3 regions of the Pantoea sp. nfd-35 genome follow, and region 3 is predicted to be linked to each of the others. Evidence: predicted binding sites of a transcription regulator. Region 3 holds the regulator's gene; each other region holds the start of a gene.
The links. The regulator PurR, encoded in region 3, represses purine synthesis genes. The targets are predictions, from matches to a motif close to CANGCAAACGTTTGCNTG.
Positions count from the first base shown of each region.

Region 1: tusA (sulfurtransferase TusA) is a predicted target of PurR. The motif match lies at 1,756-1,773, and genes of this name have one in related genera.
Region 2: P9J57_RS20350 (NCS2 family permease) is a predicted target of PurR. The motif match lies at 5,494-5,511, and genes of this name have one in related genera.

Region 1 covers NZ_CP122403.1:333,870-344,461, reverse strand. Annotated here, with positions in the region: gene P9J57_RS01570 (zinc/cadmium/mercury/lead-transporting ATPase) at 1-1,419, shown strand, start outside; gene tusA (sulfurtransferase TusA) at 1,446-1,697, opposite strand; gene P9J57_RS01560 (7-cyano-7-deazaguanine/7-aminomethyl-7-deazaguanine transporter) at 1,903-2,568, shown strand; gene P9J57_RS01555 (DcrB family lipoprotein) at 2,686-3,240, shown strand; gene P9J57_RS01550 (bifunctional 5-dehydro-2-deoxygluconokinase/5-dehydro-2-deoxyphosphogluconate aldolase) at 3,347-5,266, opposite strand; gene iolD (3D-(3,5/4)-trihydroxycyclohexane-1,2-dione acylhydrolase (decyclizing)) at 5,779-7,719, shown strand; gene iolG (bifunctional inositol 2-dehydrogenase/D-chiro-inositol 1-dehydrogenase) at 7,780-8,790, shown strand; gene iolE (myo-inosose-2 dehydratase) at 8,816-9,712, shown strand; gene P9J57_RS01530 (MurR/RpiR family transcriptional regulator) at 9,952-10,592, shown strand, end outside.
Region 2 covers NZ_CP122403.1:4,403,315-4,413,906, forward strand. Annotated here, with positions in the region: gene P9J57_RS20325 (MipA/OmpV family protein) at 1-269, shown strand, start outside; gene glyS (glycine--tRNA ligase subunit beta) at 499-2,568, opposite strand; gene glyQ (glycine--tRNA ligase subunit alpha) at 2,578-3,489, opposite strand; gene P9J57_RS20340 (acyltransferase) at 3,771-4,766, shown strand; gene yieH (6-phosphogluconate phosphatase) at 4,769-5,431, opposite strand; gene P9J57_RS20350 (NCS2 family permease) at 5,581-6,894, shown strand; gene P9J57_RS20355 (4'-phosphopantetheinyl transferase family protein) at 6,934-7,677, opposite strand; gene P9J57_RS20360 (malonic semialdehyde reductase) at 7,851-8,441, opposite strand; gene mnmE (tRNA uridine-5-carboxymethylaminomethyl(34) synthesis GTPase MnmE) at 8,681-10,045, opposite strand; gene yidC (membrane protein insertase YidC) at 10,135-10,592, opposite strand, start outside.
Region 3 covers NZ_CP122403.1:2,488,695-2,499,286, reverse strand. Annotated here, with positions in the region: gene pykF (pyruvate kinase PykF) at 1-1,135, opposite strand, end outside; tRNA gene P9J57_RS11625 (tRNA-Val) at 1,482-1,558, opposite strand; tRNA gene P9J57_RS11620 (tRNA-Val) at 1,569-1,645, opposite strand; tRNA gene P9J57_RS11615 (tRNA-Val) at 1,649-1,725, opposite strand; gene P9J57_RS11610 (MATE family efflux transporter) at 1,879-3,252, opposite strand; gene P9J57_RS11605 (riboflavin synthase) at 3,457-4,125, shown strand; gene cfa (cyclopropane fatty acyl phospholipid synthase) at 4,420-5,568, opposite strand; gene punC (purine nucleoside transporter PunC) at 5,855-7,057, opposite strand; gene punR (DNA-binding transcriptional activator PunR) at 7,167-8,072, shown strand; gene purR (HTH-type transcriptional repressor PurR) at 8,069-9,094, opposite strand; gene cydH (cytochrome bd-I oxidase subunit CydH) at 9,375-9,464, shown strand; gene P9J57_RS11575 (C40 family peptidase) at 9,529-10,350, opposite strand.

The sequences.
Region 1 (10,592 bases), 2.2 Mb from region 3:
GCCGCCGGTGGTCGCCTGCCGGTTGACGGATGCCTGGTCGCGGAAAGCGCCAGCTTCGATGAAAGCGCCTTAACCGGCGAGTCTTTGCCGGTTCTTCGCATGCGGGGCGATAAGGTGCTTGCTGGCGCCACCAGCGTGGACAGGCTGGTGACGCTGGACGTGGTGTCAAAACCCGGCGAGAGCGCGATTGACCGCATTTTGCAGCTGATTGAGGAAGCCGAAAGCCATCGTGCTCCGGTGGAACGCTTTATCGATAATTTCAGCCGCATTTACACGCCTGCAATCATGCTGCTGGCGCTGCTGGTCATGGTCATACCGCCGCTGCTCGGCGCGGGTCCATGGCTACCGTGGATCTACAAAGGGCTGACGTTACTTCTCATCGGTTGCCCCTGTGCACTGGTGATCTCGACGCCAGCGGCCATTACGTCTGGCCTTGCGACCGCGGCGCGGCGCGGCGCTTTAATCAAGGGCGGTGCAGCCCTGGAACGCCTGAGTACGGTGCAGACGATTGCGTTCGATAAAACCGGGACGCTCACGGAAGGCAAACCGCAGTTAACCCGCATTTTGTCATTCGGCGATCTCAGTGAAGACGAGATTCTGCTGCTGGGCGCCGCCGTTGAACAAGGCTCCACGCATCCGCTGGCTACGGCAATTGTGGCTGCGGCCCAGGCGAAATCCCTGACAATTCCGGCAGCCGCGCATCAACAGGCCATCGCCGGCAGCGGCATCAGGGCCGAGGTTGCAGGCCAGCGCATTGAACTGCTGGCACCGGCTTACGTCAACGCGCTGAACGCCCGGCAACTGGACATGATTAGCGAGCAGGAAGCCCAGGGCGAAACCCTGGTGATTGTGCTGCGTAATGGTGATGCGCTGGGTGCGCTCGCGTTGCGCGATCGGCTGCGCAGTGAAACGCCTGCCGCGTTGCAGGCGTTAAAGGCGCTCGGCATCAACAGCATTATGCTCACAGGGGATAACCCGCGAGCGGCGGCTGTGGTGGCGCAACAACTGGATATCGCGTGGCACGCAGGCTTATTACCCGCCGACAAGGTTGAGCGGGTTCGCCAGCTCAGTCAGCATCAGGTTGTGGCAATGGTGGGCGACGGCATCAATGATGCGCCAGCCATGAAGGCGGCCACGCTGGGCATCGCCATGGGCAGCGGCACCGATGTCGCGCTGGAAGCAGCCGATGCGGCTCTGACGCGCAATCAGCTCAGCCATCTGGCTCCAATGATCGGTCTGGCGCGTCGCACCCGGGCAATTATTCGTCAGAATATCGGCATTGCGTTAGGGCTTAAGGCGCTGTTTCTGGTTACCACGCTTCTCGGACTGACCGGATTGTGGCTGGCGGTGCTGGCTGATTCTGGCGCGACCGCGCTGGTCACGGCGAACGCGTTGCGGCTGCTGCGCACGCGGGATTAACAACCTGACGGCGGCAGGTGCCGCCGTTATTCGCCCATCCCTTTTCTGATCAAAAACTGATAAGGCAGCGTGTCGGTTTGCGCGACCAACAGGCGATGCTCCATAAAGCGGCAAAAACCGGGAATATCCCGCGTGGTCGCCGGATCGTCAGCCACGATCAGTAGCGTTTCACCATCCTGCATCCCGCGCACGGTTTTGCGAACCATCATGACCGGTTCGGGACAGCGCAGGCCTAACGCATCCAGTTGATGGTCGGCGGAAGAAAATGCATCACTCATCACGATCTCAATTCAGGTTGGCGGGCGCTTATTCTAGCGCGTCAGCCCTTTGACGCAAGGCGATAACGATTGCGTTAAAATTAGCCATTGCATTAATAGCACACCAGGGTAAGATGCGGCCGTTTTTTGTTCATGAAACCGTAGTGCGCGGACCGTTCTGCGCCCTGCAATGGGTTCCCTCACCCCACGATTAAAAAGGCTAACTATGCTCGCATTTACTCCGCGTCAGCGCACTTATGCGCTTTTCTGGCTGTCCCTGTTTCACCTGCTGGTGATTACCTCCAGTAATTATCTGGTGCAGTTGCCCGTCTCCCTTTTTGGTTTCCATACCACCTGGGGCGCCTTTAGTTTCCCGTTTATCTTCCTGGCAACCGATCTCACCGTCCGCATTTTTGGCGCGCCGCTTGCACGGCGGATTATTCTGGCGGTCATGGTGCCGGCGTTGTTTATCTCCTATACCATCTCCAGCCTGTTTTATCAGGGCGAGTGGCAAGGCTGGCAGGCATTGCAGCAGGTGAACCTGTTTGTCGCCCGTATCGCCTGCGCCAGCTTTATGGCTTACGCGCTGGGCCAGATTCTGGATGTGCATGTCTTTAACCGCCTGCGTCGCCTGCCGCAGTGGTGGATAGCGCCCGGCTGTGCCATGTTTTTAGGTAATATCAGCGACACGCTGGCGTTCTTTTTTATCGCCTTCTATAAAAGCTCCGATGCGTTTATGGCGCAGCACTGGGTGGAAATCGCCCTGGTCGATTACAGTTTTAAGGTGCTGATCTGCATGGTGTTCTTCCTGCCTGCCTATGGTGTGTTGCTCAATGCGGCGTTGAAACGTCTGGCCGAACGCCAGGCTCAACCACAGATACATTTCGGCTAACCGGCAATACAGCCTTTCCTGACAATCCGCTAAAATCTTCTGACAATACTCAGGTTGCGTTTGCAGCCTGATTCCTGTTGTATAAACGCCTGAGTGGAAATTTAAAAAGGGATTCTGATGCGTAATTTAGTGAAATATGCGGGAATTGGTTTGCTGGTCCTCGGCCTTGCCGCCTGTGACCAAAAGAAAGATGACGCGGCAAACGACAACGGCGCATCTGCCAGTCAGTCGGCACAAACCGTGACGCTGATGGATGGCAAGTTAAGCTTCGCCTTACCGCCGGGCATGTCCGATAAGAGCGGCAAGCTGGGCTCACAAAGCACCAATATGCACGTGTATGCTGATGAAAGCGGCGCGCGGGCGATTATCGTCATTGCAGGTGATCCCACTAACGAAGGGCTGGATGTTTTATCACAGCGCATGGAACAACAGCAGCGTAACCGCGATCCGCAGCTACAGGTTGTCTCTAACAAAGCGGTCACCCTGGGTGGCGAACCTGCACAGCAGCTGGACACCGTGATCTCAGCCAATAACCAGACCTCCTGGTCTTCCGTCGTGTTGGCAAAGGTGGATGGTAAGCTGATGACCATGCAGATCACGCTGCCGGGCCAGAACCAGCAGCAGGCGCAAAGCGATGCTGAAACGGTAGTGAAGAGCATTAAACTGAAATAACCGCAACAGGCCCTTGCCTGATATGGGTGTTATTTCAGGTTCCCGCCCTGAAAACAGCGAGCCGCGTGGAAAAGCACGTCTCCACACGGCTCGATTCTGGTTCTTTTCACGCCTGCTCACGTGCCGTGCGCCAGTAATCAATCAAACGCAGATAGTTATCTTTTACAGCCGTTACCAGCGCCGCGTCGTCAATTTCACCCTGCAACCACTGACTTGAAGGCTGGGCAAAAATCGTCCGTCCCACCGCGAAGCCTTTCACCCATGGCGCAGCCGCAGCCGCAGCGAAACCGAGTTTCAGCGTCTCCTCTGGCGCATCCAGCCCGAGCAACAGGATACCGCGACAGTGAGGATCCTGCGCCTCAATCAGGGTGCCAATGGCCTGCCAGCTCGCTGTTGACAGGGGCGGTAATTTCCACCAGTCCGGCTTGATTCCCAACGCATAAAAGTGGCTCAGAACCGCCAGATAACAGGCTTCGTTACGGTCTGGCTGCCCCTCTGGCAGAATCACTTCCAACAGCAGTTCATGCCCGCTTTTGTTACAGCCTTTCCAGACATCCAGCAACACGGCATCCTGCTCTTCACGCAGTTCGGCGCTGTCATGCGGGTGATAAAACACCAGACATTTTACCACGTGCTCCATTGGCCAGCTGGCAAGCTGTGTGCCGATATTGCCGTGTTCAAGGCGTAACGGTCGGGATCCCGGTAACTCTATCGGCCGCCCAATCCATCTGTTCTTGCCGGTAATGGCGTTAAGCGTCCGTTGCCCGAAGGTGGTATCGGCCAGAATGCCGCTTTTGCTTTCAATGCCTGCCTGCTGTACCGCCTGCTCTGCGGCCTGGAGCAGCAGGAGCTTGAGTTGAGGAATGTGGCTGACGTCAGCCCCCGCTGCCTTGGCCATATCGACCAGTTGCTTACGATGGTCAAAGGCAAAGATATTGAGTTCCGGCCAGGCACGCTGCCGGGTGGTCACGCGGTGCAGGTGCGTTAATCGACTGTCCAGATCCGGACGCTTGACGGCGTTTTCGCGGCTCAGAAAATCGTCCAGTTCTTCTCGGGTCGGCATCGCCGGCGCGCAACCGTGGCGTGAAACCACCAACGCACCGCAGGCATTGGCATAACGGCAGGCCTGCTCCCAGCCTTCATCATTTAACCAGCCACGCAGCAGGCCCGACATAAACGCGTCACCTGCGCCCAGCACGTTTAACACCTCGACGCGCACGCCGCTGTGCAGCGTTACCTGCTCCCAGCTTTCCGGAATCTCATGTTCAAAGACAACGCATCCCATTGCACCCCGCTTACAGACCAGCGTAGCCTTACTGACCTCACGGACATTTCTCAGCGCCGTCAGCGTATCGGTGCTGCCGCCCGCGATATGGAATTCTTCTTCGGTGCCTACGATAAGATCGAAATAGTGGACGACCTGCTGCAGTTGCGCCGTTACCTCTGACGATGCAATGAAACGTGTTTCACCGTCACCCAGCGAGGTTAATCCCCACAATACTGGCCGGTAGTCGATATCCAGCGCCGTTCGCAGGCCGTTTTTGCGGGCGAGCTCCAGCGCCTTTAGCACAGCCGCCCGGGTCTGGGGATGTGACAAGTGCGTGCCGGTGACCGCTACCGAGCGGGAGGAGGCGATAAAGGACTCCTCGATATCCTCTGGCACCAGCCCCATATCGGCGCAGTTATCACGATAAAAAATGAGTGGGAACGTTTCGTCGTCTTTGATGCCGAGAATCACCAGGGCAGTAAGGCGTTTTTTATCCGTTATCAGCGCATCGGTATTACACCCAACCCTTTGCAGGCTTTCACGTAAAAAACGGCCGTTATGCTCATCGCCCACGCGCGCCAGCATGGCTGAACGCAACCCCTGAATAGCGGTGCCATAAGCGACGTTACCCGATGAACCGCCAAGATATTTGGCAAAGGACGTGGTGTCCTCCAGTCGCGCGCCAATTTGCTGACCATAGAAGTCTACGGCGATGCGTCCAATACAAATCACATCAAGACGCTTCTGTTGTGTACTCATGCTTCTGGTTTCCTTCTGTGATGAGCAGACACTGTGGACAAGTTGGATATCGGGGTCTGAAGGTGTCTGATTAGCGATAAACACAGTATGAGGAACAAATATTCCAAACTCAATTCAAAATGAAACTTACAATGCAATTATGTGAACCAGTTAAAAATCTGTCGCTCCCGGTACTTTATCGCCATGCCCTGCGCACCGCGTACCACAAGGCGGCAGACTCACCGCCCGTCTTTTAGGGCTGACCTGACAATGAAATGAAATATCTTAAAAAACGGCAACTCTCACCAATCATTCCAGTTCCCCCCTTTCCTGCGTATTACGTGGGATCGGCAGGAATGTAAATTTGATCCCCCTCGCAAAATGAAATATTTCTTCTGTAATTGTATTTAATGAAAAATGCATTTGTTTATAATCCTCTGACATTTCAGTTATCCCGGTAGCTCTCTCCGTTACGTCACGCCGTTTATACGCGGGGCCGGACGCCGCTACAGCCAGCACGTTGAGGAAAGTTTATGGCCACCATCAAACTGACTACCGCACAGGCATTAGTTAAATTTCTTGATAATCAATACATTGACGTAGACGGGCATGAGACGAAGTTTGTCCATGGCATTTTTGCCATTTTTGGCCATGGCAATGTACTGGGTCTGGGCCAGGCACTGGAACAGGACAGTGGGGATCTGGTGGTATACCAGGGACGCAATGAGCAGGGAATGGCGCACGCTGCAACCGGCTTTGCCAAACAATCCCTGCGGCGTCAGATCATCGCCTGCACCTCTTCTGTTGGCCCGGGTGCGGCCAACATGTTGACGGCGGCGGCCACGGCGACGGCGAACCGAATTCCCCTGCTGCTGCTGCCCGGTGACGTTTTTGCCACCCGACAACCTGACCCGGTGTTGCAACAGATTGAGCAATCCTGGGATCTGAGCATCAGCACCAATGATGCCTTCAGAGCGGTCAGTAAATACTGGGATCGCATCAGCCGCCCTGAACAGTTAATGAGCGCCTGTATTAATGCGATGCGCGTGCTCACCGACCCCGCTGAAACCGGGGCCGTCACGCTCTCTTTACCACAAGATGTGCAAGGCGAAGCCTGGGATTACCCCGACTATTTCTTCCAGAAACGCGTGCACCGACTGGACCGTCGTCAGCCCACCGTGGCCCAACTTGAAGATGCGCTGAAGCTTATTATCCGCAAACGTAAGCCGCTGATTATCTGCGGCGGTGGCGTCAAATATTCGGGGGCGGGCGAGGCGCTGCAGGCGTTCGCTGAACGGTATCAGATTCCGTTCGCTGAAACGCAGGCCGGAAAAGGGACGCTGCTGTCCGATCATCCGCTCAACGTTGGCGGCGTAGGTGAAACCGGCTGTCTGGCGGCAAACCTGCTGGCAAAAGACGCCGATCTGGTGATTGGGATTGGCACACGCTATACCGATTTCACCACCTCATCGAAATGGATTTTCCGGCATCCGGAAGTGAGCTTTCTTAACATCAACGTCAGCAATTTTGACAGCTACAAACTGGACGGCGTGCAGCTGCTTGCCGATGCGCGTGAAGCCCTGCTGGCGCTCAGTCATGGGCTGGTTTCGCAGCACTACGGCAACGACTGGGGCACGCAGGTTGCCGAGGCGCGGCACCAGTTAGAAGAAGAAAGACAGCGCGTGTATCACGTTACACATAACGATGCTGAATTTGTGCCCGAGATTGCCGACCATCTGGACCGGGACGCCGTCTACGCCGAATTCAATCGCTTGACGCAGTCTCTGCTGACCCAGAGCAGTGTCTTGGGTACTCTCAACCAAAATTTGCCTGCCGATGCCGTCATCGTCGGTGCTGCAGGCAGCCTGCCCGGCGACCTGCAACGCGTCTGGCGCACGCGCGGCTATAACGGCTATCACCTCGAATACGGCTATTCCTGTATGGGATATGAAGTGAATGCGGCGTTAGGCGTTAAGCTTGCGGAGCCCCAGCGGGAAGTCTATGCCCTGGTCGGCGACGGCTCTTTTATGATGCTGCATTCCGAGCTGGTGACCTCCATTCAGGAGGGTGCCAAAATCAACGTGGTGCTGCTGGATAACATGAGCAATGGCTGCATTAACAACCTGCAAATGGAGCACGGTATGGACAGCTTCATTACCGAGTTTCGTTTCCGCAATACGGACAGCGGTAAGCTAAACGGCAGCCTGGTGCCGGTAGACTTTGCCGCAATTGCTGCCGGTTATGGGTGCAAGACCTATCGCGTCAGCACGCTGGAACAGCTTAAGGCTGCGCTGGACGATGCGAAAACACAGCAGGTTTCTACGCTGATAGATATTAAAGTACTGCCCAAGACCATGATTCATAAATATTTCAGCTGGTGGCACGTTGGCGTTGCACAAACTGCCCAATCGGCGCGCACGCAGGATGTGGCGGACAAACTGAATGCGCATCTGGCACAGGCCCGCAAATACTGATTTCCGGGCCGTCTGACGGCCCTTGTTTCTTCTCTTCGATTTAACCCTACAGGTGTAATTATGACATTGAAACTTGGTGTGATTGGAACAGGCGCGATTGGTCAGGAACACATTCGCCGCTGCAACAATGTCTTACAAGGGGCAAGAGTGGTCGCGGTATCCGATATCAACGTTGAAGGCGCGCAGGCTGCACTGCAACGGCTGAATAGTGATGCGCAAGTCTGCAAGGATGGCTATGAGGTGATTCAGTCACCTGATGTGGATGCGGTGCTGGTGACCTCATGGGATCCGACGCATGAAGAGTTTACCCTGGCGGCCATCGCGGCGGGTAAGCCGGTGTTCTGTGAAAAACCGCTGGCCATGAGCGCAGAGGGTTGCCGTCGGGTAGTCGAAGCAGAAATTCAGCATGGTAAGCGACTGGTTCAGGTGGGTTTTATGCGGCCTTACGATGCCGGCTACCGGGCGCTGAAAAAAGTGATTACCGACGGTGAAATCGGCGAGCCGCTCATGCTGCATTGCGCGCATCGCAATCCGACGGTGCCCGAAAATTACAATACGGAAATGGCGATCACCAATACGTTAATTCATGAACTTGACGTACTGCGCTGGCTGACGAGTGACGACTACAAAAGCGTGCAGGTGGTTTTCCCGCGCGTCAGTTCCAAAGCGCGTCCGCATCTGAAAGATCCGCAAATCGTCCTGTTTGAAACGCAAAAAGGCGTGCGCATCGATGTAGAAATTTTTGTTAACTGTACCTACGGCTACGACATTCAGTGTGAGGTAGTGGGTGAAGAAGGCATCGCCAGACTGCCGGAGCCTTCGTCAGTGCAGCTGCGCAAACAGGCCAAACTTTCCAACACCATTTTAGTCGACTGGAAAGACCGCTTTATCGAGGCTTACGACGTCGAACTGCAGGCGTTTATCAACGACGTGAAAGCCGGGCAGTTAACCGGTCCGTCTGCCTGGGATGGTTTTGCCGCCTCCGTCGCCGCTGACGCCTGTATCAAGGCGCAGAAAAGCGGTGCCATTGAACCGATTGAAATGCCCGCTCGTCCGGCATTCTATAACTAAATCTCTCGCCTTTGGCAGGTAAACAATGAACAACGATAACGTAAAGCTGGCGATAGCGCCCATTGGCTGGACAAATGATGATATGCCCGAGCTGGGCAGCGAGAATACTTTTCAGCAAACCGTCAGCGAGATGGCACTGGCGGGCTTCTCAGGAAGTGAAGTGGGTAGCAAATACCCACGCGATCCTGCCATTCTCAAGCCAATGCTCGATATTCGCGGCATTCAGATCTGCAACGCCTGGTTCAGCACATTTTTTGCGCAGGGTGACAAAGACGAGACCCTTGAGGGTTTTACGGCGCACATGAATTTTCTCTATGAAATGGGTGCCCGGGTGATCGGCTGTTCAGAGCAGAGTAAAAGTATTCAGGGCACAGCACGGGCAGTGTTCGATCACAAACCGGTGTTTAACGATGACGAGTGGCAGAGAACGGCGGAAGGCTACAATACGCTTGCCGACCTTGCCGCCGCGAAAGGGATGCGCGTTTGCCTGCACCACCATATGGGCACCGGCATTCAGACGCCCGCGGAAATCGACCGTTTCATGGCGCTCACGCATGACAATGTCGGTTTACTCTATGATACCGGCCACATCTATTATTCTGAAGGCTCACAGGACGTGATGCTGGCAGTGCTGAAAACCCATCTGCCGCGCATTTTCCACGTTCATCTGAAAGACGTGCGGGATGAGATTGTCGCAGAAGTGCGTGACCAGCACCTGTCGTTTCTGGACGGTGTGAAAAAGGGCACCTTCACCGTTCCAGGCGACGGCGTGATTGATTTTAAACCGGTTTTCAAAATTCTTGATGACTACGGCTATCAAGGCTGGATGGTGGTTGAGGCTGAACAGGATCCTGCGTTGGCCAATCCGTTCGAGTACGCGGTAAAGGCAAGAAAATATATTCGGGAGAATACCGGACTGTAAGACTGTTATCCGCCCTGAAGAGAATGATCAGGTCTTGTGTAAGGCTGTGCCCTCATCGGATGCAGCCTGTTTTAGTGGCCAGCTCGCCCGCGCGTCGCCCCTGTCGCGGTGAATCTGTGAGTCATTTCATAAACCAATGAAATAAAAGCTGCATACATAACAAAAAAATGAAATTTTCCAACCATCTGATATCATAGCGTTCATTATCCAGCCACGTTTTCCGCAAATGAGCAGATGTCATGAGTAATAATCCCTCCCAACTTTCACTGCTGCAGGACGAGATTCGCCGTCGCTACGAAACGCTGAGCAAGCGCCTGAAGCAGGTGGCTCGTTATATCCTTGATAACAGTAACAGTATTGCTTTTGACACCGTGGCCTCTATTGCGCAGCAGGCCGACGTTCCGCCATCTACGCTGATTCGCTTTGCTAATGCATTTGGCTTCAGCGGTTTCAATGAAATGAAACAGGTTTTTCGTCAGCATCTGATGGAAGAGACCGTCAACTATACAGAACGAGCGCGGCTGTTTCGTCAGACAGCAGCGGACGATGCTGCGAATTCGCCCGAAAGTCCGGCTGAAATTCTCAATGTTTTCACCATGGTCAACAGTCAGGCCCTGCAGCAGCTGGCCATGCAGGTGAGCCCGGACCAGTTAGACAAAACCGTGCAGCTTCTGAACGAAGCCGAAAATGTCTACGTAATCGGCCTGCGGCGGTCGTTTAGCGTTGCCTCCTATCTAGTGTATGCCCTGCGCCATCTGGAACGCCGTGCCTTCCTGATTGACGGGCTGGGCGGCATGTTTACAGAACAGCTTAATCTGGTTACGCCCAAAGATGTGGTGATTGCCATCAGCTGTTCACCCTATGCAAGGGAGGCGGTAGA
Region 2 (10,592 bases), 1.9 Mb from region 3:
AGGTTGGGGTGGACTGGCTGAATAAGCAGCAGGCAAGCTATTACTACGGCGTGAACGCTCAGGAATCCGAGCGCAGCGGTTTACCTTCCTGGCGTCATCAGGGCATTACGCCGTGGCTTGCTTTGGCGTTTGACTGGCACCCGGTTACGCCGTTGCATATTTATCTTCAGCCCAAAGTCACCTTCCTGACTGGCGCACTTCGCGACAGTCCGATGACGGATCAACAGTATTACTGGACGCTTTCTTCAGGCGTTACCTGGACATTTTAAAGCGGGTATTCGGGCTGTGCCGCCACGATGCCTGGCGGCTTGAGATAGACTCGCGGATAGCGCCGCCTGTGCCGGTAACCGGCTGCAGCGCCTGAATATAAACATGCTCTACAGATGAGATTTCACATATCGCCCTGTCGATGGGCAACGTACCTCGATTATTCAGGACGGGACACACAGAATAAAAAAGGGACGATTTCTCGTCCCTTTTCAACATCGTCGAGGCCGGTTACTGCAGTAGCGAAATATCAGCGACCTGCAGGAACAGTTCGCGCAGTTTCGACAGCAGCGTCAGACGGTTAATCCGCACCGCCTCGTCTTCCGCATTAACCATCACTTTATCGAAGAAGTTGTCTACGGCTTCGCGCAGCTGCGCCAGCTCAATTAACGCATCCTGATAGCGACCTTCTGCAAAGTAAGGCTGCAGTTTACTGCTCAGAGCGGTCACGAAGGTGGCCAGCTGAATCTCTTCATTCTCTTTTAACAACGACGCCTGCACGCTGTCATTCAGCGGTTCGGTCGATTTAGCCAGAATGTTAGAGACGCGCTTATTGGCAGCGGCCAGCGCGGCAGCCTCATCCAGCGTGCGGAAGTGTGAGACCGCCTTCATGCGGGCATCAAAGTCGGCCGGACGGGTTGGACGACGTGCCAGTACCGCCTGCAGCGTATCAATGCTGTGGCCTTCTTCCTGATACCAGCTGCGGAAGCGACCCAACATAAAGTCGATGACGTCATTAACCGCATTGGCATTGCTCAGCTTGCTGCCATACAGGCGCACGGCTTCTTCGGTCAGCGTTTGCAGATCGAGTGGCAGATTTTTTTCTACGATAATGCGCAGCACGCCCAGCGCGGCACGACGCAGTGCAAAGGGATCTTTATCGCCCTTTGGATGCTGACCAATACCAAAAATCCCGGCCAGCGTGTCCATTTTATCGGCAATCGCCAGCGCACAGGCAACCGGGCTGGACGGCAAATCGTCCCCTGCGAAACGCGGCTGGTACTGCTCGTTCAGCGCCACCGCAACATCTTCGGCTTCGCCGTCATGACGCGCATAGTGCATGCCCATCACGCCTTGCGTGTCGGTGAACTCAAACACCATATTGGTCATCAGGTCGCATTTGGACAGCAGGCCCGCGCGCGTGGCGTGATTCACATCAGCACCAATCTGCGCGGCGACCCAACCGGCAAGGGCCTGAATACGATCGGTTTTGTCACGCAGCGAACCCAGCTCTTTCTGGAACAGCACGGTTTCGAGGCGCGGCAGGTGATCTTCAAGGCGCTTTTTGCGGTCGGTATCAAAAAAGAATTCGGCATCCGCCAGACGCGGGCGTACAACCTTCTCATTACCGGAAATGATCTGCTGCGGATCGCTGGACTCAATGTTGGTCACAAAAATGAAGTTTGGTAGCAGGTTGCCTTCCGCATCATAAACCGGGAAGTACTTCTGATCGCCTTTCATGGTGTAAACCAGCGCTTCAGACGGCACCTTAAGGAATTTTTCCTCAAAGGTGGCGGTCAATACGACCGGCCATTCCACCAGCGACGTCACCTCTTCCAGCAGGCTGTCGCTGAGGTCAGCGACTCCACCTAAACGACGCGCCGCGGCTTCTGCATCGGCTTTAATCATGGCCTTGCGAACCTGATAGTCAGCAATGACCTGACCGCGCTTTTCAAGCACATCCGGATACTGATCGGCGTTCTCCAGCGTGATCTCACTTTCGCCCATGAAGCGGTGACCACGAATAACGCGATCTGACTTAATGCCAAGGATCGTGGCGGGAATCAGTTCATCGCCCAGCAGCAGGGTGACGGTATGCACCGGACGCACAAACTGCACGTCGCTGTCGCCCCAGCGCATCAGTTTAGGTACTGGCAGTTTACTCAGAGCAGTGGCAACCATTCCTGGCAGCAATGCCTGAGCAGCCTCACCTTTAACCTGGGCACGATAAACCAGCCATTCGCCTTTGTCGGTGCTCAGGCGTTCAGCCTGCTCAACCGTAATACCGTTACCGCGTGCCCAGCCTTCCGCTGCTTTAGTGGCATTGCCTTCTGCATCGAAGGCCGCCGCGACCGCAGGCCCGCGCTTTTCTACTTCACGATCGGGCTGGGAGGCACTCAGGCTGGCGATTTTCAACGCCAGACGGCGCGGGGCAGCAAACCAGCTTACCTCGCCATGGTTCAGATTAGCCGCATCCAGCTCGGCAGTCACCTGAGCAGCAAAGGCTTCCGCCAGGCTGCGTAATGCTTTCGGTGGCAGCTCTTCGGTGCCGATTTCCACCAGGAACGTTTTGTCAGTCATGGCTGCCTCTTACTTTTTGTTATTGCACATCGGGAAGCCCAGCGCTTCGCGAGAAGCGTAATAGGCTTCAGCCACGGCTTTAGTCAGGGTGCGGATACGCAGAATGTAGCGCTGACGCTCCGTCACCGAGATCGCTTTACGCGCGTCCAGCAGGTTAAAGCTGTGTGCGGCTTTCAGAATGCGCTCGTAAGCAGGCAGCGGAAGAGGTTTTTCCAACGCCAGCAGCTGCTGCGCTTCTTTCTCATACTGCTCAAAACAGGTGAAGAGAAAATCCACGTCGGCGTATTCAAAGTTGTAGGTAGACTGCTCGACTTCGTTCTGGTGGAACACGTCGCCGTAGGTTGTTTTACCTAACGGACCGTCGCTCCAGACCAGATCGTAAACGCTGTCAACGCCCTGGATGTACATCGCGAGTCGCTCAAGACCGTAGGTGATCTCACCGGTAACCGGTTTGCACTCCAGGCCACCTACCTGCTGAAAATAGGTAAACTGCGTCACTTCCATGCCGTTAAGCCACACTTCCCAGCCGAGTCCCCAGGCACCCAGCGTAGGGTTTTCCCAGTTATCTTCGACAAAGCGAATATCGTGCACCGTGGGATCCATACCCAGCTCTTTCAGCGACCCAAGGTACAGCTCCTGAATGTTGTCCGGCGATGGCTTGATGATCACCTGAAACTGGTAATAGTGCTGTAAGCGGTTCGGGTTTTCGCCGTAGCGGCCGTCGGTAGGACGGCGGGACGGCTGCACATAGGCGGCGGCAATCGGCTCCGGGCCAAGTGCGCGCAGGCAGGTCATTGGGTGTGAAGTACCAGCGCCCACTTCCATGTCCAGTGGTTGAACAATGGTGCAGCCCTGGCGCGCCCAGTAATCCTGCAATGTCAGGATCAGGCCCTGAAAGGTCTTGGTATCAAACTTTTGCATGATGAGTTCGCACGCGGTTCGGCTAGATAAAAAAAGAGTGCGACAGTATACCCTTTGACCGCGCGATGTGCAGCCGGAAATCCTGCCGCGCAGCCTGGAGAGTGGATTTTAGGATGACGTTCAGCGCCACAGCGATGCTGAACGGCAAAATTAACCTGTGCCGTTTGGCTTTTTTCATGCGATCTTGCGCACAGAGGGTTCTGAATCCCTGTCGGCGCGCTTGTTGACTGCAACGCGACTGGCTACGCTTGGCACCGGGACGCACTGCGCCAGAGGAAACCATGTCGCAAAAGATTTACTGGATAGATAATTTGCGGGCAGTTGCCTGCCTGATGGTCATCGTCATCCATACCACCACCTGGTATCTGGCCGGGCCGATGGCGATAAAAGGTCACTGGTGGGACATCGCCAACCTGCTCAACTCAACGTCACGCATCTGTGTGCCGCTGTTTTTTATGATTTCCGGCTACCTGTTCTTTGGCGAACGCAGCGCACAACCCCGTCATCTATGGCGACTCGTCGGATGCCTGCTGTTTTACAGCGCCGTCGCGCTGGTCTATATCAGCCTGCTAACGCCCATCGGTGAAGGCCGTTCAATATTGAAAATGCTACAGAAACCGGTGTTTTATCATCTGTGGTTTTTCTTCGCGCTGATCGGCATTTACCTGCTATCGCCCTTAATTCAGGTCAAAAGCGTGCGCCCCCGCTATGTGGCGGTGCTGGTGCTGGTTGTGGCGGTGCTGGCTAATCCCAATACCATGGATCAGTCATGGGGGCGGTTTCACTGGTTACCGATCAACCTCTATCTGAGCGGAGACAGTATTTATTACCTGCTCTACGCGCTGTTGGGGCGTGCTATCGGCACCATGGAAACAGACAGGCGCGGCGTAACTGCGCTGGCGGTCTTGGCCTTCCTGGCCTGCGTGACCGGTATTATGTTGGGCACTAAACGGGCATTAATCGTCAACGGCGCATTTAACGATACCTGGTATCTCTATTGTGGACCGCTGGTGTTTATTGCGGCCATCAGCGCCCTGCTGGTGTTCAAAAATGCCTTTAATCAACGCACTCTGCCTGGCCTGGCGACGATTTCGCGCTACTCGCTGCCCATCTACGGTTTTCACGCGCTGTTTATCCATTTCATCCGTACAAATCACTATGATGATATGACGCGTCCCTGGTTGGATCTGCCCGCCGTCTTTATGGTCACCCTGGCAGGCAGCCTGCTTCTGGCGATGCTGCTCAGTCGGCTGGACAGGCGCCACTGGGTAACCTGAGGCTAGGTTGTCAGGTTCCAACCCCGCGCACGCCACAGTTCAGGCAGCGCCGCCATATCCGTAAACACCGTGACCAGCGGGTGATCCAGTTCCGGGTTGTGCGCGTCGGCACAGTAGTAGAACACTGGCATGCCAGCGGCGATTCCGGCCCGCGCGCCCGCTTCAGAATCATCCACTAAAATACAACGCTCAACAGGCACTCGCATTTGCTCTGCGGCGTGAAACATCAGCTCAGGCTCGGGTTTCCAGTGACCAATGTCGTAACCGCTGTAAAGGCGCTCGGCAAAGTAGTCCAGCATGCCGGTTAATCCCAGCGAGTGCTGCATCTTCTTGACCGTACCGTTGGATACCACGCACACCGGGACGTTCATCTGCTCCACCAACGCCTTCGCCCCGGCTATCGGCTTCAACTCCAGATCGAAAAGTCGGGCAACTTCACTCCGGTAGGCGGGTTCAAGTTCGTCCAGCGGTAATCTGACCCCATGCGACTCGCTAACGTCACGGATGATGTCATACAGTTTCACCCCTTTGTACTTTTCGAACATCTCCTGCAGGGAGAGCGTTATACCGTAACGGGCAAAGGTGGTGACGTAAGCGCGTGTACAAAGCACTTCGCTGTCTACCAGGGTACCATCACAATCGAAAAAGACGCATTCTGCTGACATCTGACTCCATCCTTTTAGTTGGGTGCCCCTACACTCTACCCTAAGCCTGACGCGTTGTGATAATGGCAATCGGTTGCGAAAAATCATTGTATTGCCCGGGCAAAATCGCCAGGATACGCGCCGGTGAAATTTTCTTCCGGATAAACGGCATGAACAAACAAAGCCTTTTTCAGCGCGTATTTAAATTGCAGGAACACGGTACAACGGTTCGTACCGAGGTCATTGCTGGCGTTACCACGTTTTTGACCATGGTATACATCGTTTTTGTAAACCCACAAATTTTGGGTGTGGCAGGGATGAACGCCCAGGCGGTGTTCGTAACGACCTGTCTTATTGCCGCATTCGGCAGCATCCTGATGGGCCTGTTCGCCAATCTTCCGGTCGCACTGGCACCGGCAATGGGCCTCAATGCCTTTTTTGCCTTCGTCGTCGTGGGTGCTATGGGTTACTCGTGGCAGGTCGGTATGGGCGCCATCTTTTGGGGCGCGCTGGGGTTGCTTATCCTGACGCTGCTGCGTATTCGCTACTGGATGATCGCCAATATTCCACTTAGCCTGCGCGTGGGCATTACCGCCGGCATTGGCCTGTTCATTGCCATGATGGGCCTGAAAAACGCCGGCATCATTGTGGCCAACCCGGATACGCTGGTCACTGTGGGCAACCTCAGCTCGCATAACGTGCTGCTGGGTGCTCTGGGTTTCTTTATTATCGCCATTCTGGCGTCACGCAATATTCACGCCGCCGTGCTGATTTCGATGATCGTCACCACGGCGATTGGCTGGATGCTGGGCGACGTGAAGTTTGTGGGTCTGTTCTCTGCGCCTCCGTCCATCACCTCTGTGGTCGGTCAGGTCGATATCAAAGGCGCGTTCAATATTGGCATGGCCGGCATCATCTTCTCTTTTATGCTGGTCAATCTGTTTGACTCATCAGGTACGCTGATTGGCGTCACCGATAAAGCCGGCCTGGTCGATGAAAAAGGGACTTTCCCACGGATGAAACAGGCGCTCTATGTCGACAGCATCAGTTCCGTTACTGGCGCGCTGGCAGGGACCTCTTCCGTTACGGCCTATATTGAAAGTACGTCTGGCGTCGCCGTTGGTGGTCGTACCGGACTGATGGCGGTCGTCACCGGCCTTCTGTTCCTGCTGGTCACATTTTTATCACCGCTGGCAGCCATGGTTCCGGCCTATGCCGCAGCGGGCGCGCTGATCTACGTTGGCGTGCTGATGACCGCCAGCCTGTCGCGGGTTAAATGGGACGATCTGACGGAGGCCGTTCCCGCTTTTGTTACGGCCGCGATGATGCCGTTTAGCTTCTCCATTACGGAAGGCATCGCGCTGGGCTTTATTGCTTACTGTGTCATGAAACTTGGCACCGGGCGCTGGCGTGAAATCAGCCCCTGCGTGGTGATTGTCGCGTTACTGTTTGTGCTTAAAATCGCGTTTATCGACGCACACTGAGCGCCCTGGGAAGTCGTGCGCTGGCGGCCTGTTACTGGGTCAGTATGAGGCCAGCGCGCGTCCATGCAGCGTCGTCAGACGCATCATTTTTGTCCCGTCATCCGGCTTATCTAACGCGATATCACGCAGTGCAGACCACTGGCCGCCGCCGGTGATTTCCCATAAGTACAGGCGCCGCACATGGGGTGATAAAGCACAGGACCACACCAGCGTGGGCTCCGCATCGCACAGAATCTGCAGGTCGGTGGGCAGCGTTGTACGCAGGCGCCCGGCGCCGGGCAATAGCTGTAGCGAACGCAGCCCTTCTTCACCTGCGCCCTGCAGTTTCATTACGCTGTGGCGCAGCGTCCAGATCTGCGTCACGGCCTCAGGCACATCTTGCTGAGCATTGATCCAGGCGATTTCTCCTGAACTTAACCCCTGCACCATCAGCGCCTGCGTCTGACGACTGTGTGCCCGCACGATATCCATATCCAGGCCGACCTGACTGCGCTCTTCAGCCAGCAGGACGCCCACGGTATTCCCCGCGTAGGCAATATTGAAGTCAGGAAGATCGCGATCCGCAAAGGCCGGGCGGCCGTTATGACGCTTAACGATGGGCGGAAGACGATGAAGGCCGTAAATACGCTGCATGAGCTGTGCCAGCAAGATACGGGCCGCCAGAAATCGCCCTCGACGTTTATCCGCAAGATGCTGCGCGCTGTCGATGATGTCCTGCGGGATGGCGCTATCAGCCACCAACTGCCCGGGATTGCCTGTCCAACGAACAAAATGACCCGCCATCTGTCTCTCCATGAAAATGGTCAAATAATCATCAACCCCATTATAAGCGCTTTCTCAGGCTACCGCATACAGCTTGCCCTTTTTTCAGAAAAGCAGCAGGCTGGAGCCCTCACTACAGGCAGAAGTCACCAGCAGAAACGGGCGTTACGAAAAAGTCGTAACGCGCTGGGATATCAGACGAACTGGCAGGCTTGCTCAAGACTCAAGCGGGGCAAACGGGGAGGAAGTTTATCCGGGATGCCATAGCCCAGATTAATTAACAGATTCGCCTGCCAGGTGGTATCGGCAAAAAAGGCATCGTTAACTTTTAGCGGATCGAAGCCCGACATGGGTCCCGCATCCAGCCCCAGCGCTCGGGCTGCCAGAATTAGATAGCCTGCCTGTAAGCTACTGTTGCGAAACGCCGTCTCTTTGACTAAATCTGGCGTGTTAGTAAACCAGTTACGCGCATCGGCATGTTGAAACAGCATCGTCAGATGCTGATAAAACTCGCTGTCCCAGGCAATAATAACGGTGACCGGTGCGCTCATTGTTTTCTCAAGATTGCCGGACGCCAGCGCCGGTTTCAGCTTTTCTTTCCCCTCGGCTGAGGTGACAAAAACGAAGCGTCCCGGGGAGCAGTTTGCTGAAGTTGGGGCCAGGGCAACGAGCTGGTAGAGCTGTTCCAGCAGGGCCTGTTCGACCGGTTTTTGCTGCCAGTGATTATGGGTGCGGGCGTGGTAAAAAAGGGTGTCTAGCGCGGCATTATCAAGCGATGTAGTCATATAACTCTCCAGGGAAAACATCCAGTATTCGACCTATACGGTGAGTTCACGTTTTTGGATGCGTTTCAGCCCGTCTCATTGCGTGATGTGCTTGTCGACGTCCAGCTGAAAATACGGCTTCATAACATCCAACCCTACAATAATCTACGCCACAACAACCAATAAGCAACACATGACGCGTTGGCCCGTAAACGGCGACGGCTTCGTTTTACCGGGCCGCTTACGGGCCATGTGCAGTGTTATTTGCCGATACAGAAACTGGAGAAAATTCGCCCCAGCAAATCGTCTGACGTAAATTCACCAGTGATTTCGCTAAGCGCCTGCTGCGCAAGACGCAGTTCTTCTGCCAGCAACTCGCCAGCCCAGGCACCCAACAGTTGGGATTTGCCCTGTTCAAGATGCGTAGCGGCAAGCTCCAGTGCCTGCAAATGGCGGCGACGAGCCAGGAAACCGCCTTCCATATTATCGGCAAAGCCCATGGTCTGTTTCAGATGGTCACGCAGTGTATCCAGGCCTTCGCTGGTTCGGGCTGACAGCCTGATGAGCGCGTGGCCATTCGCGTTGGTCAGTCCCCGTGCTTCACCGGTGATGTCCGCCTTATTGCGTACGACGGTAATCGGCAACTGAGGCGGGAGACGCGCGACAAAATCCGGCCAGATCTCCGCGGGCTCGGTTGCGTCCGTCGTTGTGCCGTCCACCATAAAAAGCACCCTGTCGGCCTGTTCGATTTCATGCCAGGCGCGTTCAATACCAATACGTTCCACTTCATCGCTGGCCTCACGCAACCCTGCGGTATCAATGATATGCAACGGCATACCGTCAATATGAATATGCTCACGCAGCACATCGCGCGTTGTGCCGGCAATATCCGTCACGATGGCCGCCTCACGACCGGCAAGCGCATTCAGCAGGCTGGATTTTCCTGCGTTGGGGCGGCCGGCAATCACCACCTTCATGCCTTCGCGCAACAGGCTGCCCTGTTTGGCTTCGGCACGCACGGCATCAAGATCGCTGATGACCGTATTCAACTGCCCTTCGATTTTGCCGTCAGACAGAAAATCGATCTCCTCATCGGGGAAATCAATGGCCGCCTCAACATAGATACGCAGGTGCGTCAGGGCTTCTACAAGATGATTAATGCGAACAGAGAAGGCTCCCTGCAGCGAGTTGACCGCCGAGCGTGCCGCCTGTTCTGAGCTGGCATCAATCAGGTCGGCAATCGCTTCTGCCTGGGCTAAATCGAGTTTATCGTTAAGGAAAGCACGCTCAGAGAATTCGCCCGGTTGGGCAATGCGCAGGCCAGGCAGCGCCACAATACGTTTCAGCAGCAGATCCAGAATCACCGGGCCGCCGTGGCCCTGTAACTCCAGCACGTCTTCGCCGGTAAAAGAGTGAGGGCCGGGAAACCATAGCGCGATTCCCTGATCCAGCACGCTACCGTCACTATCGTTAAACGATAAATAGTCGGCGTAACGCGGTTTGGGCAGTTTACCCAGTATCTGCTGGGCAACCTCTGCGGCTCGCGGACCGGAAATGCGCAAAATGCCAACGCCGCCCCGTCCGGGCGGGGTTGCCTGAGCAACAATGGTATCGCTATGGCTCATAAATTCTCTCTCACTACAAAAAACAAAGGCGGTCGCTTTGACCGCCTGAGCATAACCGTATTTATCGCGGGAAACCTCCCGCGACGGTCTTACGCTTTCTTCTTGTCGCGACTGTGTAAGCCACGTTTTTCCAGGCCGCGATAAATCAGCTGCTGCTGGAGAATGGTTACCAGGTTACTGACGATGTAGTACAGCACCAGACCTGACGGGAACCACAGGAAGAACACGGTGAAAATCACAGGCATGTAAGTCATGATCTTCTGCTGCATCGGATCGGTCACGGTGGTCGGTGACATCTTCTGAATGAAGAACATGGTGATACCCATCAGAATCGGCAGGATATAGTACGGATCCTGTGCTGACAGATCGTGGATCCACAATATAAACGGCGCATGACGCAGTTCTACCGAGCCAGACAGCATGTAGTACAGGGCAAGGAAGATAGGCATCTGAATGACCAGCGGCAAGCAGCCACCCAGCGGATTCACTTTTTCTGCCTTATACAGCGCCATCATCTCCTGGCTCTGCTTCTGCTTATCGTCACCTA
Region 3 (10,592 bases):
CTGTGGCGACTACAATCAGTGGTGCTTCCAGTTTCTCGGCTGTCTCAACGGCACCGCGGCAAACGGCTTCGGTAATGCGCAGCTTACGGCTATCATTTTGTCCGTCGATGCGTGGCTTCATCACGCGGTCGGTACGCTCACAGATGGTCGCCATGATGGTGACCGACTCCAGCGGATAGCGGCCTTTCGCGCTCTCGCCAGACAGCATCACCGCATCCGTTCCATCCAGAATGGCGTTAGCCACGTCGCCAGCTTCAGCGCGGGTTGGACGCGGGTTCTTGATCATGGAATCCAGCATCTGCGTCGCGGTGATGACAACTTTGCGGGCTTTATTACATTTTTTAATCATCATCTTCTGCGCGAAGATCACTTCTTCAACCGGGATTTCAACGCCCAGATCGCCACGCGCAACCATGATGCCGTCCGAGGCTTCGAGGATTTCGTCGAAGTTATTCAGGCCTTCCTGGTTTTCAATCTTGGAGATGATTTGAATGTTTTCGCCACCGTGCTGCTTCAGGTGTTCACGAATTTCCAGCACGTCTGAGCGTTTACGAATAAACGAGGCTGCAACAAAATCCACGCCTTGCTCACAACCAAAAATCAGATCGCGCTTGTCTTTCTCTGCGAGTGCAGGCAGCTGGATGGAAACGCCAGGCAGGTTCACGCCTTTGTTTTCGCCCAGATCGCCGTTGTTCAGCACTTCACACACAACGCTGTTCTCAGTGACTTCGGTGACCTGCATGCCGATCAGACCATCGTCGACCAGTACAGTGTTACCAATTTTGAGATCGTTCGCGAAGCCTGAGTAGGTCACGGCAACACGCTCGTTGTTACCAATCACGCTCTGGTCGGTGGTAAAGGTAAAGGTTTGACCGGCTTTCAGTGACACATCGTTGCCACCTTCCAGCTTCATGGTGCGGATTTCCGGCCCTTTGGTATCCAGCAGGATAGCCGCAGGAATGCCGGTTTTTTTCGTCACGGCACGCATGTTGGTAATACGCTGACCGTGTTCTGCATAGTCACCGTGAGAGAAGTTAAGACGCATGACGTTCATGCCTGCTTCAAGCAGCTGAGTCAGCATCTCTTCGGATTCGGTTTTTGGGCCGATTGTACAAACGATCTTAGTCTTTTTCATGACGGGTTATCTGTAAGTTGTGATGGATGAAAAACAGGATTTCGATGACAGTGCACCGAAATGAGAACTCTGGTTGAAATCGAAAAGGGCAGTACAGGATAAGAATAGGTGACGAAGGCCAGGCGTGCAGGGAAGTTGCGTGGTTAGCTTGGTTAACCACCGGGACGTTGTTGCGCAAACAATCTTTATTATCGTCATAAGCACGTAGTCGCTGAAACCTTTCAAGTAGGACAACGCGGCCAGTATAATCACTAAGTATGCGAAAACCAATCGAAAAACAGTACGTAAAGGTAATGTAAATCAAGAAAAGGGTTGTTGCGCAAAAGAAGAAAGGACGTAAAAAGAGTGGTGCGCTCTAATGGACTCGAACCATCGACCCCCACCATGTCAAGGTGGTGCTCTAACCAACTGAGCTAAGAGCGCATATCAAATTTGGTGCGTCCGAGTGGACTCGAACCACCGACCCCCACCATGTCAAGGTGGTGCTCTAACCAACTGAGCTACGGACGCACTTGGTGCGCTCTAATGGACTCGAACCATCGACCCCCACCATGTCAAGGTGGTGCTCTAACCAACTGAGCTAAGAGCGCAACACGCTGTCAGGGCGACAGCGGGGACGAATATTAACGGCAGCGTAAGAGGCTGGCAAGGGGAAAAACGCAAATTTGCCAATGAATGAACATCATCTGCGCGATGCGCCGTTTTTTTGAACGTAACGGGCCTTTTCGGGCCCGTTCAGCGAGTTAGCGAGACGCGCGCGTAAGAATTAATTCCGCAGGAAGCTGCTGCAAACGTCGCACGCGCCACAGCATCATGACGGCGGCCGACGTCAGGCCAACGATAAAACCGCACCAGAAGCCGGCAGGCCCCATGCGCGGCACCACCCAGTCGGTCAGTGCCAGGATGTAACCAGAAGGTAAACCCAGCAACCAGTAAGCGATAAAGGTAATGAAGAAAATCGATCGCGTATCTTTATAACCGCGCAAAATTCCGCTGCCGATCACCTGAATAGAATCCGAAATCTGGTAAATCGCAGCCAGCATCATCAGTTGCGCAGCCAGCGTGACCACCGCGGGATTGTCGTTATAAAGCTGGGCAATTTGATGGCGAAAGGTCACGGTAAAAATGGCCGTAATCACCGCCATGCTTACGCCAACGCCCTGCGCGGTCCACGCGGCGACCCGCGCCTGCTCTGTCGAGCCCTGACCCAGCCGATAGCCAACGCGAATGGTGGCGGCAACGCCCATCGACAGCGGCAGGACAAACATCAGCGAACTGAAGTTCAGGGCAATCTGGTGTCCGGCGACGTTAACAATCCCCAACGGCGAGACTAACAGGGCCACCACGGCAAACAGGGTCACTTCAAAAAACAGCGCCAGCGCGACCGGCAAACCCAACCCTGTGAGACGTTGCAGGATAACGCGTGAAGGCGCTGACCAGCGGCTCTCTACGCGAATGTCTCGCATACTGCGCATCCGTCGTACCCAAAAACGCATGCAGAAGAACATGGCCCAGTACACCGAGGCCGTCGCCACGCCACAGCCTACGCCGCCCAGCGCCGGCATGCCGAAATGGCCGTAGATAAAAATGTAGTTCAGCGGGATATTCAGCATCAGCCCAAGAAAACCCAGCACCATCGCGGGCTTGGTTTTGGATAGCCCCTCGCACTGGTTACGCATAACCTGAAAAAACAGGTAGCCTGGCGCGCCAAACAGCAGGGCATGCAGATAGCCCTCGGCCTTTTCTGCCAGCAGCGGATCGATATCATGCATCGAGCGGATAACATACCCGGCATTCCACAGCACCAGCATGATGAGCAGAGAAAGGAAAAACGCCAGCCAAAAGCCCTGACGAAGTTGTTCAGCGATTCGCTCACGGCGACCTGAACCATTAAGTTGCGCAATGGTGGGCGTCAATGCCAGTAAAACACCATGACCAAACAGGATGGCGGGAAGCCAAATGGACGTGCCAACAGCAACGGCGGCCATATCCGTGGCGCTGACGGCGCCGGCCATAATGGTATCTACAAATCCCATCGCGGTTTGCGCCACCTGAGCCAGGATAACGGGGATCGCGAGGGCCAGCAATTGACGCGCTTCTGTTAAATACTTCTGCACGTAAACACCTGACTTATCTGATTAATAAAGAAATGAGGACTGCTTCAGACGAAGCAGGGCTTAGTGTAACTGGCGCGACCGATTTCTCCAATCTTTGTCACGCAATGCGTTTTGGACTTGTGCCGCCTGTCTCTCAGGCTGTTGAAACCTAACACTTAAGCATGGCTGTGTTAAACTGGCACAAATTTCGTAGAGGCAAAGACTATGTTTACCGGTATTGTGCAGGGCACCGCAGAAATCGTGTCCATTGAAGATAAAGGTCTGTTTCGCACCCATGTGGCCAGGCTTCCTGCTGACCTGTTGCCGGGTTTAGCGCTGGGCGCATCGGTTGCCCATAACGGTTGCTGCCTGACCGTCACCGAAATCAACGGCGATCTGGTGAGTTTTGACCTGATCAAAGAAACTCTGCGCGTGACCAATCTTGGTGATCTCAAGCAGGGCGATGTGGTGAATATCGAGCGGGCGGCAAAATTCAGCGATGAAATTGGCGGTCACCTGATGTCCGGCCACATCATGACCACGGCTGAAATCTGCAAAATTGTCCGCTCTGAAAACAACCGCGAAGTCTGGTTTAAAATTCAGGATCCTTTGCAGATGAAATATATCCTGCACAAAGGATTTGTGGGCATCGACGGTATCAGCCTGACCGTAGGCGACGTGACCAAAACAAAATTCTGCGTTTATCTTATCCCCGAGACGCTGGAGCGAACCACTCTCGGCGCCAAAACCTTCGGCGACAGAGTTAACATCGAAATCGATCCCCATACTCAGGCTATTGTGGACACGGTGGAGCGCGTCCTCGCCCAGCGTGAAGATGCCGCGCTCAAGGCACTCGCAGAGCAGGCCGATCAGCCCGAAACGGATCGGGATTAACAGCGGTAAATAGCGGTAAATAACGCCAGCCGTGACCAAAGCGTTGCCCACAGGCCAGCAGGTTGCCGTGTCGCCCGCCGTCTTCCGGGACGACTGACGGCTGTGCAGTGTCAACTGCCCGGGCGAAAACGCCCGGCGTGAATGTGCTGCTGCCCTGGACTGCGGTTTAAGATCGCCATTTTCCCGTCTGCGAAGGTGGGAGCTGACAGATAACGCGGCAACCTGGCTTACCGGCTGCCGTCCGCGTTCGGTCCGGACAATATCGACCTTGCCACGGCGCATAAACGGGCGCAATCATCGCGCCACCCGCAATCCACCCTCAACGCCACGGCTGAAGACAACCTGCCAGAGCTGAATCTCACGGGCGCGAAACGCACCGGCGCAGGCGTTCAGGTAGTAGGAGAACATGCGTCGGAAACGTTCTTCGTAACGTCCGGCCAGGTCAGGCCAGGCTCGCTGGAAACGCTCATGCCAGGCCATCAGCGTGGTGTCGTAGTCAGCGCCGAAGTTGTGCCAGTCTTCCATAATGAAATGCGGTTCGCTGACGTCGGCAATATGGCGTAAAGAAGGCAGGCAGCCATTCGGGAAAATATACTTGCCGATCCACGGATCGACGTGCATATCCGTTTTGAGCGCGCCAATGGTATGCAGCAGAAAAATTCCGTCTGGCTTGAGGTTGCGATTGACCGTGGCAAAGTAGGTTGGGTAGTTTTTCGGCCCCACGTGTTCGAACATCCCCACCGAGACGATGCGGTCAAACTGCTGATTCAGATCGCGATAATCCTGAAGCAGGATAGTGACATCCAGCCCTTCGCAGCGTTGCTGCGCCAGCTTTTGTTGTTCTGCAGAGATCGTCACGCCTTGTACGCTGACGCCATAGTTTCTTGCTGCATAAGCCGCCAGACCGCCCCAGCCACAGCCAATATCCAGCAAGGTCATACCGGGTTTCAGTTGCAGCTTGCGACAGATCATGTCCAGTTTGGCTTCCTGTGCCGCCTCAAGCGTCGTGGCGTCTTTCCAGTAGCCACAGGAGTATTGCATGTAAGGATCGAGCATCAGGGTAAAAAGGTCATTACCCAGATCATAGTGCGCTTTGCCGACTTGCCAGGCCCGTTTTTTCGACTGCAGGTTAACCAGGCGGGCCAGCGCAATGCGCACGATATCCTGCACGTGATGAGGAAGCTGCTCATCAAGCTTATGTTTCAACGCCCGATGAAAAAACATATCCAGCCTTTCGCACTCCCACCAGCCGTCCATATAACTTTCGCCCAGCCCCAGGGAGCCCTTTTGCAGGACGCGTTTAAAAAAATCGGGATGTTTAACCTGAATGTCCCATGGGCGGGAACCGTTGATTTCGATGTCTGCTTTTTGCAATAACTCATGAACGATACGGTACCAATGGTTTCGTTCGATATTCACTTCTGCTACACATGTTGAACTCATAGCCACTCCATCACCAGAACTGTCAGAACCTGAGAAAGAGCAGGAGCCGTTTCTCAGGATTATGAGAAAAGTCACAGATGACGCCTTGCGCCAGACAACCTTAAGCGTACAGAGAAAGGGTGCAATGCAGGGGCCAGCAGAGTGCATTTGCCCACAAAGACACCTTCACAGCGATGAGGCTGCGTCAAACATTGTTATTATGATGGTACGGCGAATCAGGGCCCGGCACAGGAGGCGCTGGCGGGCCCGTCACGTGTTGATCACTCAGACGACAAAAGTCGTTGCCTCAGTGATTATCCTGGCAGGGATGTGCCGTTGAGGCAATATCAGTTTGTGCGCCGGTGCGGCGCTGCATCTGATAGCCTGCCAGCGCCAGTACAATCGTCACCGCCATGATGAGCGTTGTGGTGAACAGCGCCTGGGTCAGGCCCGCCGATACGGCCAGGCTGGCGACAAAGCACAGGCCCAGCTGCAGCGTGTTCTGAAGGGCGGCGGCTCTGCCGGTCGCATGGGGGAAGGGCAGAAGTGCACTGGATACGACGATGGGATAAATCGCCCCGTTCGCCAGCGCCATGCCGCAAAACGGCACCAGCAAAGCGGTGAGTGAAACCGAGCCTGACAGGGCGACGGCAAACAGGGCCAGTACGCTAAGGCTATAGACGATGAGCAGCCATGGCAGCAACTGCGCCCCTTTGAAACGGTTAAGGAGCGCACGGCAGCCAAAACCGCCGACTAAGAAAGCAATGGTCTGCGGAATATAGCTTAAGCCGATATCAGCAGGCGACAGGCCAATCGCTGCCAGAATAAACGGTGATCCGGTCAGCCAGGCAAAAAAGCTGGCCGAGCAGGCAGAATACATCAGGACGTTACCGCTGTAGACGCGTGAACGCAGCAGCGTCATAAAACCGGGCTGTGACGGGGCCGGGCGGCGCGCTGTTTGTACCGATGGCAGGCGCAGCGTAATCAGGATCAGGGCCGCGGCAATCGCGGTCAGAACGACAAAAATTGAGCGCCAGTGAAAATGGCTAATCAGCCAGGCACCCAGCAGCGGGGCAAGCGCAGGAGACAGCGCGACCAGCGGCATAATAGTGGCAAAGACTTTATTCGCGCGCGACTGAGGATAGCGATCGACCACCAGGGCCTGCCAGCTCACGGCAGCCGCGCACACGCCGATGGCCTGAATGAAGCGCAGCACCAGCATCAGTACCACGTCGTCCACCCACAGCATCCCCGCACAACCCAGCGCAAACAGGCTCAGTCCTGCCAGCAATACCGGTTTGCGGCCAATACGATCTGACAGCGGTCCCCATACCAGCTGACCACAGGCAAAACCCGCCAGGAACAGGCTCATACTGGCGCTGATCATCCCGGCGGAGGTGTTAAAACTTTGCTGCATGGCCCCGAAGGCGGGCAGGTACATATCGGTGGCCAGAAAGCCCAGCATACTGAGCACGGCAAGATAGGGAATGAATCCTTTAGAAGCTGACATCTGATTCTCATTTTTTTGCAGGATAAACGCGGGGCAGTGTAAAAGCTGTACTTCATACTGTGAAACGGTAAAATTTGCCTGTTGCTGTTAAAAAATTTAAAGGCAGGATATGTGGTCTGAATATGCGCTTGAAGTGGTTGATGCGGTCGCGCGTGGCGGCAGTTTCAGTGCCGCGGCCCAGGAGTTACACCGTGTGCCTTCTGCCATAAGCTATACCGTTCGCCAGCTTGAAACCTGGCTGGCGGTACCGCTGTTTGAACGGCAGCACCGGGAGGTTGTTTTGACACCTGCGGGCGAACATTTTGTGCGAGAAGGCCGCAGCGTCATCAAAAAAATGGATGCCACGCGCCGTCAGTGCCAGCAACTGGCCAACGGCTGGCGAGGGCAAATCGCGATTGCGGTGGACTGCATTGTGAAACCGCACCGAACCCGTCAGTTCGTCAGGGATTTCTATCGCCACTTTCCGGATATGGAGCTTCACATCAGTTATGAAGTGTTTAACGGCGTATGGGATGCGCTGGCTGACGGAAGAGTCGAGGTCGCAATAGGCGCGACTCAGGCGATTCCGGTGGGCGGGCGGTTTGCTTTCCGCGATATGGGAACCCTGAACTGGCGCTGCATCGTCGCGCGGGAACATCCGTTAACCCAGGTCGCCCGGCTGGATGATGAGGCGTTGCGCAACTGGCCTTCGCTGGTGCTGGAAGACACCTCGCGCGCGTTACCGCGCCGTATGACCTGGGCTCTGGATAATCAACGCCGACTGGTGGTGCCTGAATGGCAGACCGGGCTGGACTGCGTCCGGGCCGGGCTGTGCGTCGCAATGGTGCCGGGGCACTTAGCCCGCCCGCTACTGGACAGCGGCGAAGTGACTGAACTTAACTTGCCCCAGCCTTTTCCAGAAAGTCCCTGCTGCGTCAGTTGGGCGGAAGATCGCGCATCACCGGCATTGGGCTGGTTGCTCAATTACCTGGGTGATGCGCAAACGCTCAATCAGGAGTGGTTGAGCGAGGATTAGCGACGGTAGTCGCGATAGGGACCGTAGCCTACAGAGCGTCGCTCAATCAGTGTCGGATGCACTTCGATGGTTTGCGACTCTTCACGCTTGCTGGTAATGCGGTCCAGCAGCATCTCCAGAGCCTTCTCCCCCAGTTGCGCTTTTGGCTGGTGCACGGTAGTCAGTGCAGGCGTGAAATAGCGTGCGTTGCGCACATTATCGTAGCCAATCACCGAAATATCCTGCGGGACGCGCAGGCCCATTTCATCGGCGGCACAGATAGCGCCCATGGCCATAATATCGCCACCGCAGAACACCGCGCTTGGGCGCTGCTTCTGCGACAGAATTTGCTGCATAGCCTGATACCCGGATTCAGGCTCGAAATCGCCCTGCACAATCCACTCTGAACGCGGCTGAATACCGGCTTCTTCCAGCGCCTTGAGGAAACCGGCATGACGGCCACCACCGGTGTTACGTTCCATTTGCCCTGGAATGGCGCCAATATCGCGATGCCCGCGTTCGATGAGGTAGCGGCCGGCCAGATAACCGCCCTGAAACGCATTATCCAGCACCGTGTCAGTAAAATCGGCACGGGATTCGCCCCAGTCCATGACCACCATGGGAATATTGCGGTTGGCTTCCAGCATTTGCAGCAAATCATCCGGGTACTCAGAACACATGACCAGCAGCCCATCGACGCGCTTCTGCGCCATCATCGAGAGGTAGGCACGCTGTTTTTGCAGGTCGTTATGCGCGTTGCCTAAAATCAGGGTGTAGCCTTTATCAAAGCAGTGATTCTCCACGGCTTCAATAATTTCAGCGAAATAGGGCGCCTCGCTGGAGGTGGCCAAAAGGCCCAGCGTTTTGGTGTGATTCACCTTCAGGCTGCGTGCTACGGCGCTGGGTGAATAATGTAATTCCCGAATCGCTTCCCAGACCGCTTCGCGGGTATCTTCTGCGACAAAGCGCGTCTTATTGATGACGTGAGAAACGGTTGTGGTAGAGACGCCTGCACGTTTCGCCACATCTTTAATTGTTGCCATGAAAATCGAACTCCCGGGCTTATCTAACCTGTTGATAAGCATGTTGTTAAACGTTTGCGTCAGCGGACGGTTATTTCTGCAAAAAAATCGTTTTTCTGACCGGTTATGGGGCATCGGGGCAGGAAATAACGGTTGAAAAGGGTGCTGACGCAACCGATGTTGCGCGCTGTTGCGCAACAAAGAGGGGATTCTAACAAGGCTGCGCGGATAAAACGAGATTTTTACCCACGCGTGTGGGAAAATGCTTAACCCCTACTAAAATTGTGCCTAAGGAGTTGTGATGAGTACCGATCTGAAACTGTCATTGATGACCACGGCGGCTGCACTGTTGATGATTATTGCGTTCAGCTTTACCGCCATTCTGAACTAATAAAAAAGCCGGGAAGGTTTCCCTGTCCCGGCTGCGTTCCGTCGGTATGACGGAGGAGTGACGTTTAGCGAACGGTTTTTGGCGTCATGACGCGACGCGCACCAATATAGTGGCGCTGCCAGTAATCTTCGCTTAACGCACTGATTTGAATGTCCTTTCCGGTACGCGGTGACTGAATAAATTTACCGTTACCCAGGTAAACACCCACGTGGTCGGCCGTGCCACGTCCGTTGATGCGGAAAAACACCAGATCGCCTTTCTCCAGCGCTTCCCGATTCACCGGCGCGGCATCCCGCAGGTGATACATTTCATTTGCAGTACGCGGAATTTTAAATTTCACCACATCTTTGTAGGCGTACCACACCAGGCCGCTGCAGTCGAAACCGGTATGCGGCGATTTTCCGCCCCACTGGTAGCGCTTGCCCAGCTGTCCCATCAGTTTTGCCATCGCCGTTTCACGTGCTTTTTGATAGCGCTGACGGTGTGCGTTGCTCATTTTGATGGTGCCGGTATCCTTGCTGTCCGCTTTCGCCACCTTCACCGCGCGTTGATGACCATAGCGTTTCTTGCTGGTGGCGTTGGCGGCCACTTTTTTGGTGAGCTTCTTGTGTGAATCAGTCGCTTTGGTCAGGGTTTTGTGAGAGGCAACCGCGTGAGAGGGATTTTTACTGGTTTTAAGCGTTTTGCTGGATTTCTGCTCTGCGGAGGAACGGCTTTTTTTCGCCGACGCTTTAACCGTGCGTCGCTTGCGCCGCTCATCTTCGCGCGCACTTTTTTTCTCTACCTTATGCAAGCTGGCCTTAACCGGCGCCTGCGGTGATGCAGAGGCGACGTTAAAGAACAGTTGCGCAAAAGCCAGAATAAGAAGCGTAATAATTGAACGCATAGTCCGTTTACTGGTTAAGCTGTCAGGTTCAACAGATATCTGACAAGGTTAAGAAAAATCTGATCAACGATCAGCGCCGAAGACATTCTAGTCCAGTTTTTTTTAAAACAGTAAGTCCTTTTTTTATTAATTAATAACTTGGGTAAAAAGCAGGCATAAATAAGCAATTTCAGCAGGTTAACTCAGCAAAATTATTGCAAATTATTAATGCATTCACCTTTTGGGTCCCGATGAGCGGGTGG